Regions from separate parts of the Paenarthrobacter aurescens genome, predicted to be linked through region 2. Evidence: predicted binding sites of a transcription regulator. Region 2 holds the regulator's gene; the other holds the start of a gene.
What was found. Region 2 encodes LexA, which represses DNA repair genes until DNA is damaged. Its sites were predicted from a motif close to TCGAACANNTGTTCGA; they were not measured.

Region 1 (5,943 bases), 710 kb from region 2:
CCGAGAGGGCCTTCGCGGACGCCTGGGTGAAGTTGCCAGTGATCTGGGGTTTTCCGTCAGTGATGACAGCCAAGGCCCGCGGCGCGGAGAGCACTTTGTCGTCCAGGACAATCGCGAACTGTGCCTTGGGATCATCAGTACCCTGGGCCTGAGCCGCAGCATAGAACTGGTTGAGGCGCTCAGTGACTGCCTTGAACTTTGCCGTGGCATCGGCGTTGAAGACAATGTTCACGCCCCAGGTATTGGTCACCGAACCCTGGGCACCCTGAACCTGGGTGAAGGTGGAATCGCTGATGTCCTGTCCCTTGACCTCAACGGGCCCGAGGATGTACTTGATGGCCGGAGTCTTGTCCGTGGCAGCCTCGCAGGTTACCAGCGGTTTGGCCGGATCCGAACGGTCGCGCTTTTCCGGTGAGGGGTTCACACAGTCGAGGGCTTCAAATTCCCTGACGATATCCGCAGTAACCCAGTTGACGTCACTGGCATTTGCAGGCTCCGCTGTGGGCTTGGGAAGCTGGTCCTCAGGGGTCCGCTGCTCCGCTGGCACAGGCGCCGGGTCACCATAGGTGATCACAGGACGGAAGTTCATATCAGCCGAAGCCTGGATCAAGTCGCGGGTTTCCTTCGACGGTGTTCCCGGAAGACTGACCACAACGTTCCGGCCCGACTGAGTGCTGATTTCGGCCTCGGCAACACCGGAGCCGTCCACACGCTGCCGGATGATGGCAACTGCCTGGTTGAGTTGCTCCTCATTGATCTCACTGGAACCCTCTACCCTGGGGGCCAGGATCATCTGGGTTCCGCCTTCGAGGTCCAGAGCAAGCTTGGGAGCCCAACTGGCATTGCCAGTTACTACTCCGCCAGCCAGGACGGCGGTCAATACAACGAAAATTGCTCCAAGCCAGGTCAGCACCCTGCGGGCTGAGTTTTTGGGGCCGGTCCGTGCCATTATCGATCTTCCTGTTATCGCCGGACAGCCGCCGGCCGACGCTGGTAAGCGTCCGCCGGCGGCTCTGGGCTGCCTTAGAAGTTGCCTTGCGCGGTGTCGCCGCGACTGACGGTGCTAGTTGTCCTTCTTGTCCTCTTTGTTGAGGCGCGCAATGGTCTCTTCCGGCGTCTCGACGGCGGCAGGCGCTTCGGTCTGCGCGGGGGTCAGGGAAGAAGCGTCGTCCGGGACAACCGGTGCCTCTTCGGGAGTAGCCTCTACCACCTTGGTGACAGCCTGGCGGTGAACCGTGGCCTGGTTGCCCGGGGAGAGCTCAATTACTACTTTGTTCTCGGCTTCGTCGATGGACACGATGCGGCCAAAGAGACCGAAGCTGGTCATGACGTCGACGCCCGGGGCAAACTTTGACTGCATTTCAGCCTGCTGCTGCTGGGTCTTCTTGTTGCGGCGGAACATCATGAAGACAAAGAGTCCAAGCATGACGAACAGCAATATGGTCATTGGATCCACAGGGAAGTTCCGTTCTGTACTTACGTTTTGGTTCACGGCAACGTCCCTGGCAGATCCGCAGAGCGGCATGGATCAAGGACTCGAACGTGCCGAGCGTCATACCAGTCTAGTGGGAAAAGCTGAACAGAGGGTGTTAACCGATGGTATCGACGCTTTCGGCGTGGTTTTCGTCCTCACCAAACAGCGCCAGCGTCTCCTGACCGAAGACTCCGGCCGGCACGGCGTAGCCAAGGTGGGTCCAAGCTGACGCCATGGCGATTCGTCCTCGCGGCGTACGTCCCAAAAGTCCTTCACGTACCAGGAACGGCTCAGCAACAGTCTCCACGGTTTCGGGTTCCTCGCCTACGGCGATGGCCAGAGTGGACAAGCCCACGGGGCCGCCGTTGAACTTGGTGATGAGGGCTTCGAGAACAGAGCGGTCAAGCCTGTCCAGGCCGCGCTCATCAACTTCGTACATGTCCAGGGCAGCTGACGCCGAACGCGCATCAATTTGATCAATGCCGTGAACCAAAGCCCAGTCCCTGACGCGGCGCAGGAGTCTGTTGGCAATACGCGGTGTTCCTCTGGACCGCCCTGCTATCTCCGTAAATCCCGCGGAGTTGACCTTCAGGTCCAGAAGCCCTGCTGAGCGCCGGAGGACAAGCTCAAGTTCTGCCACTGAATAGAATTCCAGGTGCCCGGTGAATCCAAAACGGTCCCTCAGCGGACCGGGGAGAAGTCCAGCCCTGGTGGTGGCGCCCACCAGCGTGAAAGGCGGCAGTTCCAAGGGAATGGCCGTTGCACCGGCGCCTTTGCCCACCACAATGTCCACGCGGAAGTCCTCCATGGCCATGTACAGCATTTCCTCCGCCGGCCTGGACATGCGGTGTATTTCGTCCAGGAACAGGACCTCACCCTCCGAGAGCGAGGAGAGGATGGCGGCCAGATCTCCTGCGTGCTGAATGGCCGGCCCGCTGCTGATGCGCAGCGGCGCGTTCATTTCAGCTGCAATGATCATGGCAAGGGTGGTTTTCCCGAGTCCTGGAGGGCCGGACATCAGCACATGATCTGCGCTGCGGCCCCGCATTTTTGAGGCCTCAAGGACCAGAGCGAGCTGCTTACGGACCCGGTGCTGTCCCACGAAATCATGCAGGTTTTTAGGGCGGAGGGCGGCCTCAATGACCCGCTCTTCCGGTTCCTCTCCCCCGCTGACGAGTGACTGCTCAGCCACGGCTGCCTACGCGGTTGCCTGCACGTGCGCCGTCCTGGCCAAGCCAGCGCAGCGTAGCCCGGAGAATCTGGGCCACGTTTCCTGCGTCCACGAGTTCCGGGGAATCAGCCATGGCTTTGTCGATGCTGCCATTGGCGTCCTTCTCGGACCATCCCAGGCTTGTCATGGCCGCCACAACCTGAGGCTTCCATTCGGCGTTGGCGGCGGCCACCGGAGCGGTGCCGGTACCCGTGCCGTGGGGAACCAGCTTCCCGGCAAGTTCCAGGACAATCCGGCCGGCCACCTTGGGACCGATTCCCGGTACCTTGGTGAACGTTTTGCTGTCACCGGTGTGCGCCGCCACCCGGATGGCCTCGGGTTCATGCACTGCCAGAACGGCCAGAGCCAAACGCGGGCCTACACCGCTGACGCTCAGCAGGACGTCGAAGACCTCGCGTTCGTCGTCGTCGGCGAAACCGAACAGGGTCAGTGAATCCTCGCGGACAATCATGGACGTGAAGAGCTTGGCCTCGGACCCTGTTTTGAGGTGGCTCAAGGTCTGCGGTGTGGCGAAGACGCTCATCCCCGCACCATTGAGGTCAATTACAGCGGTGGACAAACCAACGTGGGCTACGGTTCCACGGAGAAAACTGATCAAGACCCGGCTCCTGAATTACCGCCTGCTCCGTTGCCGCGGTACTGCTGTCAGTACTGCGGCCGGAGCGGACTATCCGAACATATCTACGAATACCCTAGCAAGGGGAGGCACCATTCAGCGTTTCCGGCGCGCTTTTGCTTCGGCGTCCGCCCATGCTTTCTGGGCAGGGGTAAGACCACCGCTGCCGTTCGCGGCACCCGCTGAGCCCATTCCACTGCCGGCACGCCAAGCGTGGGTCAGGGCCAGCGCCAGCGCGTCGGCGGCATCAGCAGGCTTTGGCGGCGCATCCAGGCGGAGAATCTTCGTTACCAGCTTGGTCACTGCATCCTTGTTCGACGTACCGCTGCCCGTTACTGCCGCCTTGACCTCAGAAGGTGTGTGCAGCGCAACGGGGATGCCGCGCCTCGCGGCAGCAACAATCACCACACCGGAGGCCTGGGCTACACCCATCACCGTGCTGACGTTCATCTGCGAGAACACACGTTCAACCGCCACGACGTCCGGGGTGTGCAGGTCCAGCCATTCATCAATGGCCTGGGCAATGACCAGCAGTCTCTTATCCAGCGTCAGTTCAGCAGAGGTGCCCACCACCCCCACGGCAACCATGGTTGCCCTGCGGTTTTTCTCGATGTCCACAACACCTATGCCGCAACGGGTAAGGCCCGGATCGACTCCCAATACGCGAAGAGTCAAGTCCGGGCCTTCCTGATGGCTGTAAAACGCTGAGTGTCTGACTGACGTGCTGCGTGGCCGTCTATTCGGCGTCGAGGGCGGCCTGAACTTCCTCGCTGAGGTCCGCATTGCTGTAGACGTTCTGGACATCGTCCAGATCTTCAAGGGCATCCACGAGCTTCATGAACTTCTTGGCGCCTTCAACATCCAGGTCAACCTGCATGGAGGGGACAAACTCGGCTTCATCGGTGTCGTAGTCGATGCCCGCCTCTTTCAGGGCATCGCGGATGGCCTGGAGGTCCGAAGGCTCGGAGTGAATTTCCCAGTTCTCGCCGCTGTCCTTGACTTCCTCGGCTCCGGCATCCAGAACCGCCATCAGGATGTCATCCTCACTGAGGCCGTTCTTGGGCAAGACAACAACACCCTTACGGGCAAAGAGGTAGCTCACGGAACCGGGATCGGCGATGGTGCCGCCGTTGCGTGAGATAGCAAGGCGCACCTCGGAGGCGGCGCGGTTCTTGTTGTCTGTCAGACATTCGATCAGCAATGCCGAACCCTGCGGGCCGCGGGCCTCGTACATGATCTCGGTGTAGTCCACCACTTCACCGGTGAGGCCTGCCCCACGTTTGATGGCGCGATCGATGTTGTCGTTGGGAACCGAAGTTTTCTTGGCCTTCGTGACGGCAAGTTCAAGCCCCGGGTTGCCGGCGAGGTCCGGCCCTCCCATGCGGGCGGCAACTTCAATGTTCTTGATCAGCTTCGCGAACGACTTTGCACGCCTGCCGTCAATGATGGCTTTCTTGTGCTTGGTGGTCGCCCATTTGGAGTGGCCTGACATGCTTTACGCTTCTCCTCTGATCATTCGAATAAAGAGTTCATGCACGCGTTTCTCGCCCGTCACTTCCGGATGGAAGGAGGTGGCCAGCAGTTGGCCGGAACGCACTGCAACAATTCTAGCCACTCCATGCAATGTGGCTGTGTGGCTGGCGTGGTCCGGATCAACCTGGGCAAGGACTTCCACGCCTGGACCCACCCGCTCCACCCAGGGGCCCCTTATGAATACCGCGTGGACGGGATCCACACCGGACTCCCCTGCGCTGAATTCGAGGCCTTTGAAGTCCAGATCCGTTTCAAAGGACTCCCGTTGACGCCCAAACGCATTCCTGCGGACCGTGATGTCCAGCCCGCCGAAAGTTTGCTGCGGATTTCCGTCCAGGTCAGTGGACGGGTCCGCAATTTCGTTGGCCAGGAGGATCATGCCGGCGCAGGAGCCATAGACAGGAAGTCCCTCCGCGATGCGCTTCCGGAGGGGGTCGCGGACTTCGAAAATCCTGGAAAGCTTGTCAATGGTGGTGGATTCACCGCCGGGAATGATGAGCCCGTCAATGTCATCGAGCTCTGACGGACGGCGAATACCTACGCCGACAGCACCAGCGGCTTCTACGGCGTGGATATGCTCACGGAAGTCGCCCTGCAGAGCCAGTACGCCGATCCGGAGTCCTGAACCCACGCGTGACGAAGCGTCGGAAAGGGGGTTGGTCATTGGACCATCATAGTGTCCAAGCCCTTCGTGGCGCTGCCCGCGGCTTCCCGCTGCTTCCGCCGTTCGGGGTTCCATGCCCTGACTGGGATATATTACAGAGCATGCTTTCCTTCAGCGTTCCCCTCGGCAAGCTGGTCCGCACACTGTCCCGGCTCCGGGGCGGAGGCTCAGCTTTTCCCGGCTTGGTGGTTGAGAAAATCGATCCCGGCTTCATGCAGCGAACGCTGGCTTCGCTCCCCCTCGGCGTAGCGGTGGTCAGCGGCACCAACGGCAAGACCACCACCACAAAGATGGTGGTGGAACTCCTTGAAAGCCAAGGCCTCAAAGTGTTCACCAACCGCAGCGGCAGCAACTTCACCCGTGGTGTGGCAGCGTCCCTGCTGGGCGATGTGGACTGGCGTGGACGGCTCGACGCGGACATTGCC
Region 2 (5,943 bases):
GGCCGGTTCACCCCCGTGCACAAGGTACGGACGCCCGGATACGTCCACCACCGCGTGCGCCAGAGCTTCGTCCAAAGGAACCGTTGCTTCACCAAAACGACGAATGCCGGCCTTGTTTCCCAGTGCGGTGCGGAGAACCTCACCAAAGGTGATAGCGACATCTTCCACGGTGTGGTGGGCATCGATGTGGGTATCGCCGGTGGCCTTGACTGTCATGTCAATCAGGGAGTGCTTGCACAATGCCGTCAGCATGTGGTCATAAAACGGAACCGAGGTGCTGATATCCGATACACCTGTTCCGTCCAGGTTGATCTCCACCAGCACCGAGGATTCACTGGTGGTGCGCTCCATGCGCGCGGTTCGGGCAGCGGTCGGCGTGGCGCCGGTTTCGCTCATTGGGACGTCCTTATACACGGAGGGTGGGTTGGGTCTAGAACAAGTTTAGGCGTGCTGCGGCGCAGTGCCGTTCAACAGGGATTCCAGCGCTTCAAGGAAGGCCGTTGTTTCCTGCTCCGTGCCTGCGGTAACACGCAAATGACCGGGGATGCCGACGTCGCGGATCAGCACGCCGGCATCGAGCAGGCCTTGCCAAATCGCGTGAGGTTCCTCGAGCCCTCCAAAGAAGACGTAGTTGGAGTCCGAAGCTGCAGGCTTGAGGCCCATGCGCAGCAGCTCAGTGACTATGCGGTCCCGTTGGACCTTGATGTCTTCGACGTCGGCCATAAGGGCTTCACGGTGCGTCAGCGCCGCAAGTGCTGTTGCCTGGGTAACCGCAGAGAGGTGGTAGGGCAGACGCACCAACCTGATCGCGTCCGTAACTTCAGGAGCTGCAGCCATGTACCCGAGCCTGGCACCGGCCAGGGCAAAAGCCTTGCTCATTGTGCGCGAAACGATCAATCGCTCGCGGCCGGGCAGCAAGGTCAGGGCGCTGGGAGTATTGTCGTGTGCGAACTCGTGATAGGCCTCATCCACGATCACGATCGCTTGGCTGGCTTCCCCGGCTTCGTAGACTGCCTCGACGACGTCCAGCCCCAGTCCCGTGCCCGTGGGGTTGTTGGGCGAGCAGAGGAAAACAATGTTGGCCCCGGTTTCCCGGACCTGCGCAGCAGCCGAAGCTGCGTCCAGCCCATAGTCCTCAGCACGGACTCCCCGGACATACTCGGTGTCAGTGCCGCTGGCGAGCAGGGGGTACATGGAGTACGTGGGAGGGAAACCCAGGGCCTTGCGTCCCGGACCGCCAAATGCCTGGAGTATTTGCTGCAGGACTTCATTGGAACCGTTGGCAGCCCAGATGTTATCCGGAGAAAGTCCGTGGCCCAAGTACTCGGCAAGGGCTTGACGGAGTTCAGTGAACTCTCGATCCGGGTAACGGTTCAGTCCAGTAGCGGCAGCAGCAACAGCCTCGGTAATGGCGGCCTGCACATCAGCAGGGACGCCATGAGTGTTCTCGTTGACATTGAGCAGGATGGGGACATCAAGCTGCGGCGCGCCATAGGGGCTCAGTCCACGCAGGTTGGTCCGGAGGGGAAGTCGGTCAAGTCGCTCAAGCTGGTCACTCACCAACCCAGTTTAAGGGGCGGTCGGGACTGCCGACTAACTGTGACGCCCGGCCACAGATGCAACAGACCTGGGACTACCTAGTTTGCGGGGACGAAGAGTTGCTGGCCGGGCAGGATGCGGCCGCCGCGGAGGTCATTCAACTGGATGATCTCGGCGATGACATCCCGAGGATCCCGCTCAGGAGCTGCAGCACCAGCAATGCCCCACAGGGACTGCCCGGGCTGGACAGTGACCGTGACGGCCACAGGCGGACGCAACTGGGACTGTGAGTCCGCAGCCTTGGCCGGGGAGTTGATGAAACCGGCGAGACTCAGCAACGCCGCCACCAACAGCATGGCGGGGATGCCGAAGAAGACAAACCGACCACGCCGGGTCAGACGCAAGCGAGCGGGTGCCTGGGTAGTGCGGAATTCAGCGAACGTGATGACTGCGGACATGAGCTGAGCCCTTCTGAGCTATTGCCAGGCTCCGGAGTACCGGTGCTTGGCTGCCAATTCTTGGTGTTCCCCTCCCCCGACCCCCGATGTTCGAACGCTTTGTTCGAACATCGGGCTTCAGCATCAGGTTTATAGAACACATATTCGAACCTTGCTATGACATTTTTAGCACTTATCAACGAACGGTGTCGAGACTCGCTAGAACAAATGTTTGATAAACGCCTGTGCCTGCCCTACGTTTGAGTGAAGAAACAGCACTGTTTCAGTGGAACAGGAGGGTCCGACATTTTTTGCGGACCCAACAACCCCGGGCACTCATCGGGCTGAATGAAAGGCATTGGCGAACATGGCAGCGAAAGCCACAGGCGGCGGGGCACCCCTGCGGAGCCAACAGCCTCAAAAGAGTCCCAAAAGCCTGACTGTCCGGCAGAAGAAGATCCTGGAGACCATCCAGCGTTCGGTCAACGACAACGGCTACCCGCCCAGCATGCGTGAAATCGGCGACACCGTAGGCCTGGCAAGTTTGTCCAGCGTCACGCACCAGTTGTCACAGCTCGAGAAGCTCGGCTACCTCCGCAGAGATCCCAAGCGACCCCGCGCCATGGAAGTGCTGATGCCGTTGACCCTTGACGGCGGACCAATTCCCGGCGTGGAAGCCCCCACCACGCTGCGCAGTGCCGGTGGCCTGGCCGTGACGGAATTGGCAAGCGCCAGCGATACTGCCATGGTCCCTCTGGTGGGCCGCATTGCTGCCGGCGGTCCGATTCTGGCTGACCAGACGGTTGAAGACGTGCTTGCACTCCCTCGCCAACTTGTGGGGCATGGCGAACTGTTCATGCTGAAGGTAGCCGGCGATTCCATGATTGATGCCGCTATCTGTGACGGCGATTGGGTAGTGGTCCGGCGCCAGAACGATGCCATCAACGGCGACATCGTTGCCGCCCTGCTGGATGACGAAGCCACCGTCAAAACGTTCCGGCAGCGGGACGGGCACACATGGCTGCTTCCGCAGAACACACAGTACGAGCCCATCCTCGGAGATCAAGCCACCATCATGGGCAAGGTCGTTTCCGTGCTGCGCTCTCTCTAAGCACGCACGCTTCCTTGAGGAAACGCACACTCAAGGCTTCCCCGCAGACCCAGCGCCTCCCTAAGAGGCTTTGGTCGATCCCAGACGCTCCAAGACGCCACGCACTACTGTCCGGTCCGTCGTAGCCCAGAACGGCGGCAGGGCGGCACGCAGGAAGCCCCCATAGCGCTCTGTTGACAGCCGGGAATCCAGTACGGCTACAACCCCTTTGTCTCCTGTAGAGCGGATTAGCCGGCCTGCGCCTTGAGCCAATCGAATAGCAGCGTGGGTGGCTGACACGGCCATGAACCCGTTACCGCCCGATTGGGCCACTGCACGGGAACGGGCGGTCATCAGGGGATCATCAGGACGTGGGAAGGGGATGCGGTCAATGACCACCAGACGGCAGGAGCCACCCGGTACGTCGACGCCTTGCCATAGTGACATGGTTCCGAAGAGGCACGTGTCAGGTTCGTCCGCGAATTGCTTCACCAGGGCCGCCATGGTGGATTCGCCTTGGCAGAGGATATCCACGTCCAGCCGGAGCCGCATGGCATCGGCGGCTTCTTCGGCTGCACGCCGTGAAGAGAACAGGCAGAGCGCTCCGCCCCCGGAAGCGCGGATGAGGTCTTCCAATTCGTCCAGCGCCTCAGGCGAGGTACCGCGGCCTGGCTTGGGCAGGTGTTTTGCGACGTATAAGACCCCTTGTTTGGGGTAGTCAAAGGGCGATCCGACATCGATCCCGGTCCAGCTCGGTGCGCCTTCGCCAATCAGGCCCAGACCACCCGCGGCTGGCTCAAAGGCCGAGCCGATGGCCAGCGTGGCGGAGGTCAGCACTACGGTGTGTCCGGCAAAGAGTCCCTCACGGAGCCGCCCTGCGACGCTAAGAGGTGCAATGTTGATCAAAGCAGGTGCGGTCTCGTCCGGTGGCGAGTAGCCCTGCTGGGGGTCGAAGGTGCTGTTCCGCGAGAACCAGACCACTTCGCGGTTCTCCTTGGCGGCCAGCATCCGCTCGCACAGTTCCAGGATGAGCATGAGCCGTGAACGGGCGAGCTGGCGTCCTCCGTCAACGGCGTTGGAGGAATCGGTCTTCGAATCCGAGAGCGCCGCGCGTGTGGCGTCGCGCAATTGGTCCAGACAATCGAGCTGTTCGTCGTTGAGTCCGTTGGGCAACAAACCGTTGGGCACTCCGGCGATTGCCATGTCCAAGCTATCCGCAGCGGCGTTGAGGGCATCCACAGTGATGGCTGTGTGTTTGCGGGCACTGGATGCTGCCGCGTGGACCATGGCAACGGACAACTGCCCGGACACAGCTCCGGTCACCCTGTCCTGAAGCTCGTGGGCCTCATCAACCACAACGACGTCGTACTCGGGCAGAACGGCCAGGCCTTCGAAGGCGCTGACGGCCAGCATGGCATGGTTGGTGACCACGACGTCGGCCTCGCCCGCCCTTGAGCGGGCCAGCTCGCTGAAGCACTCTTCCGCCACGGGGCACTTCTGGGCACCCAGGCACTCCATGGACGTTACGGATACTTGCCGCCAGGCTCTGTCCGTCACGCCAGGCATGAGTTCGTCTCGGTCCCCGGTGGTGGTCTTCTCCGCCCACTCCCGGAGACGGACCACTTCTTTGCCCAGCTGGGACTGGGGCCCGCTCATGGAGGCAGCGAAATGGGGAACGCTGGTATCCTCCCCCAGGGAAAACAACTGTCCCTCGGAGGGCTCTTCGCTGGGGAACCCGCCTTCAAGTTTCTGCAGACAAACATAGTTGGCCCTGCCCTTGACCAGTGCCACATTGACGGGGCGATCAAGGGCAGGGTTGATGGTCTCCAGAAGGCGCGGGAGGTCCCGCCCCACGATCTGGGTCTGGAGTGCCAGGGTGGCGGTGGACACCAGCGTCGGTTTGTCACTGTCCATGGAATGGGCGATCAACGGAATCAGGTAAGCCAAGGACTTACCCGTTCCCGTTCCCGCCTGGACCAGCAGATGCTCCCCGGTCTCGATGGCCCGTGTGACATGCTTGGCCATTTCATGCTGGCCGGCACGGCTTTGTCCGCCCATGCCGGCAACAGCCCGGTCCAACAGCTCGAGGGTGACTTTCTCCCCCACCGACTCGACGGCGTCCGCCGCCACTTTCTCAACCATTACTAACGAATGACTCCAGTTCGGCGGCCAGACCTTCGCGCACCATGACGACTACGCGGGTCCCGTTCTCCTCATGCTCAAGGCTAAGGATTTCCGAGTCGGAATTGTGCAGCTTGTTGATCATTTCCCCGCGGTCGTAGGGAATGAGCAGTTCAAGGCGCACACCAGGCCGTGGAATGGACCGGCTGATGTCTTCCAGCAATTCAGCGATGCCTTGGCCCGTCCGGGTGGACACCACCGCGTGGCGGGGTTCCTTCTGCTTGAGCCGCTCCACCACGAAGGGGTCCGCTACATCGACCTTGTTCAGGACGATGATCTCGGGAACCTTGCGGGCGTCCACCTCGGTGAAGACGGACCGGACGGCTGCAATCTGGCCCTCAGGATCCGGGTGCGATGCATCCACTACGTGAAGGATCAGGTCCGCATCCGCAACTTCCTCCAGCGTGGACCGGAAGGCCTCAATCAGCTGGGTAGGCAATGAGCGGACAAAACCAACAGTGTCCGCCAAGGTGTAGCCAATTCCATCCGGCGTTTGTGCTTTGCGGACCGTGGGATCAAGGGTGGCGAACAGGGCGTTCTCCACCAGGACACCGGCGTCGGTGAGGCGGTTGAGCAAAGACGACTTGCCTGCGTTCGTGTACCCGGCGATAGCCACGGAGGGAACAGCATTCCGACGGCGGTTGGCCCGCTTGGTCTCTCGCGCCGGCTTCATTGCGGCGATTTCGCGACGCAGCT

Region 1: a site for LexA is predicted at 3,377-3,392, ahead of ruvA (Holliday junction branch migration protein RuvA). Genes of this name have one in related genera too.

Annotation. Positions count from the first base shown of each region.
Region 1 is NZ_CP157456.1:2,325,424-2,331,366, forward strand. Features, by position in the region: gene secD (protein translocase subunit SecD) at 1-949, opposite strand, end outside; gene yajC (preprotein translocase subunit YajC) at 1,064-1,447, opposite strand; gene ruvB (Holliday junction branch migration DNA helicase RuvB) at 1,590-2,666, opposite strand; gene ruvA (Holliday junction branch migration protein RuvA) at 2,659-3,303, opposite strand; gene ruvC (crossover junction endodeoxyribonuclease RuvC) at 3,418-3,996, opposite strand; gene ABI796_RS10750 (YebC/PmpR family DNA-binding transcriptional regulator) at 4,058-4,813, opposite strand; gene pdxT (pyridoxal 5'-phosphate synthase glutaminase subunit PdxT) at 4,817-5,518, opposite strand; gene ABI796_RS10760 (Mur ligase family protein) at 5,620-5,943, shown strand, end outside.
Region 2 is NZ_CP157456.1:1,618,628-1,624,570, reverse strand. Features, by position in the region: gene hisB (imidazoleglycerol-phosphate dehydratase HisB) at 1-396, opposite strand, end outside; gene ABI796_RS07555 (histidinol-phosphate transaminase) at 442-1,560, opposite strand; gene ABI796_RS07550 (LysM peptidoglycan-binding domain-containing protein) at 1,638-1,997, opposite strand; gene lexA (transcriptional repressor LexA) at 2,344-3,087, shown strand; gene ABI796_RS07540 (ATP-dependent DNA helicase) at 3,148-5,208, opposite strand; gene hflX (GTPase HflX) at 5,201-5,943, opposite strand, start outside.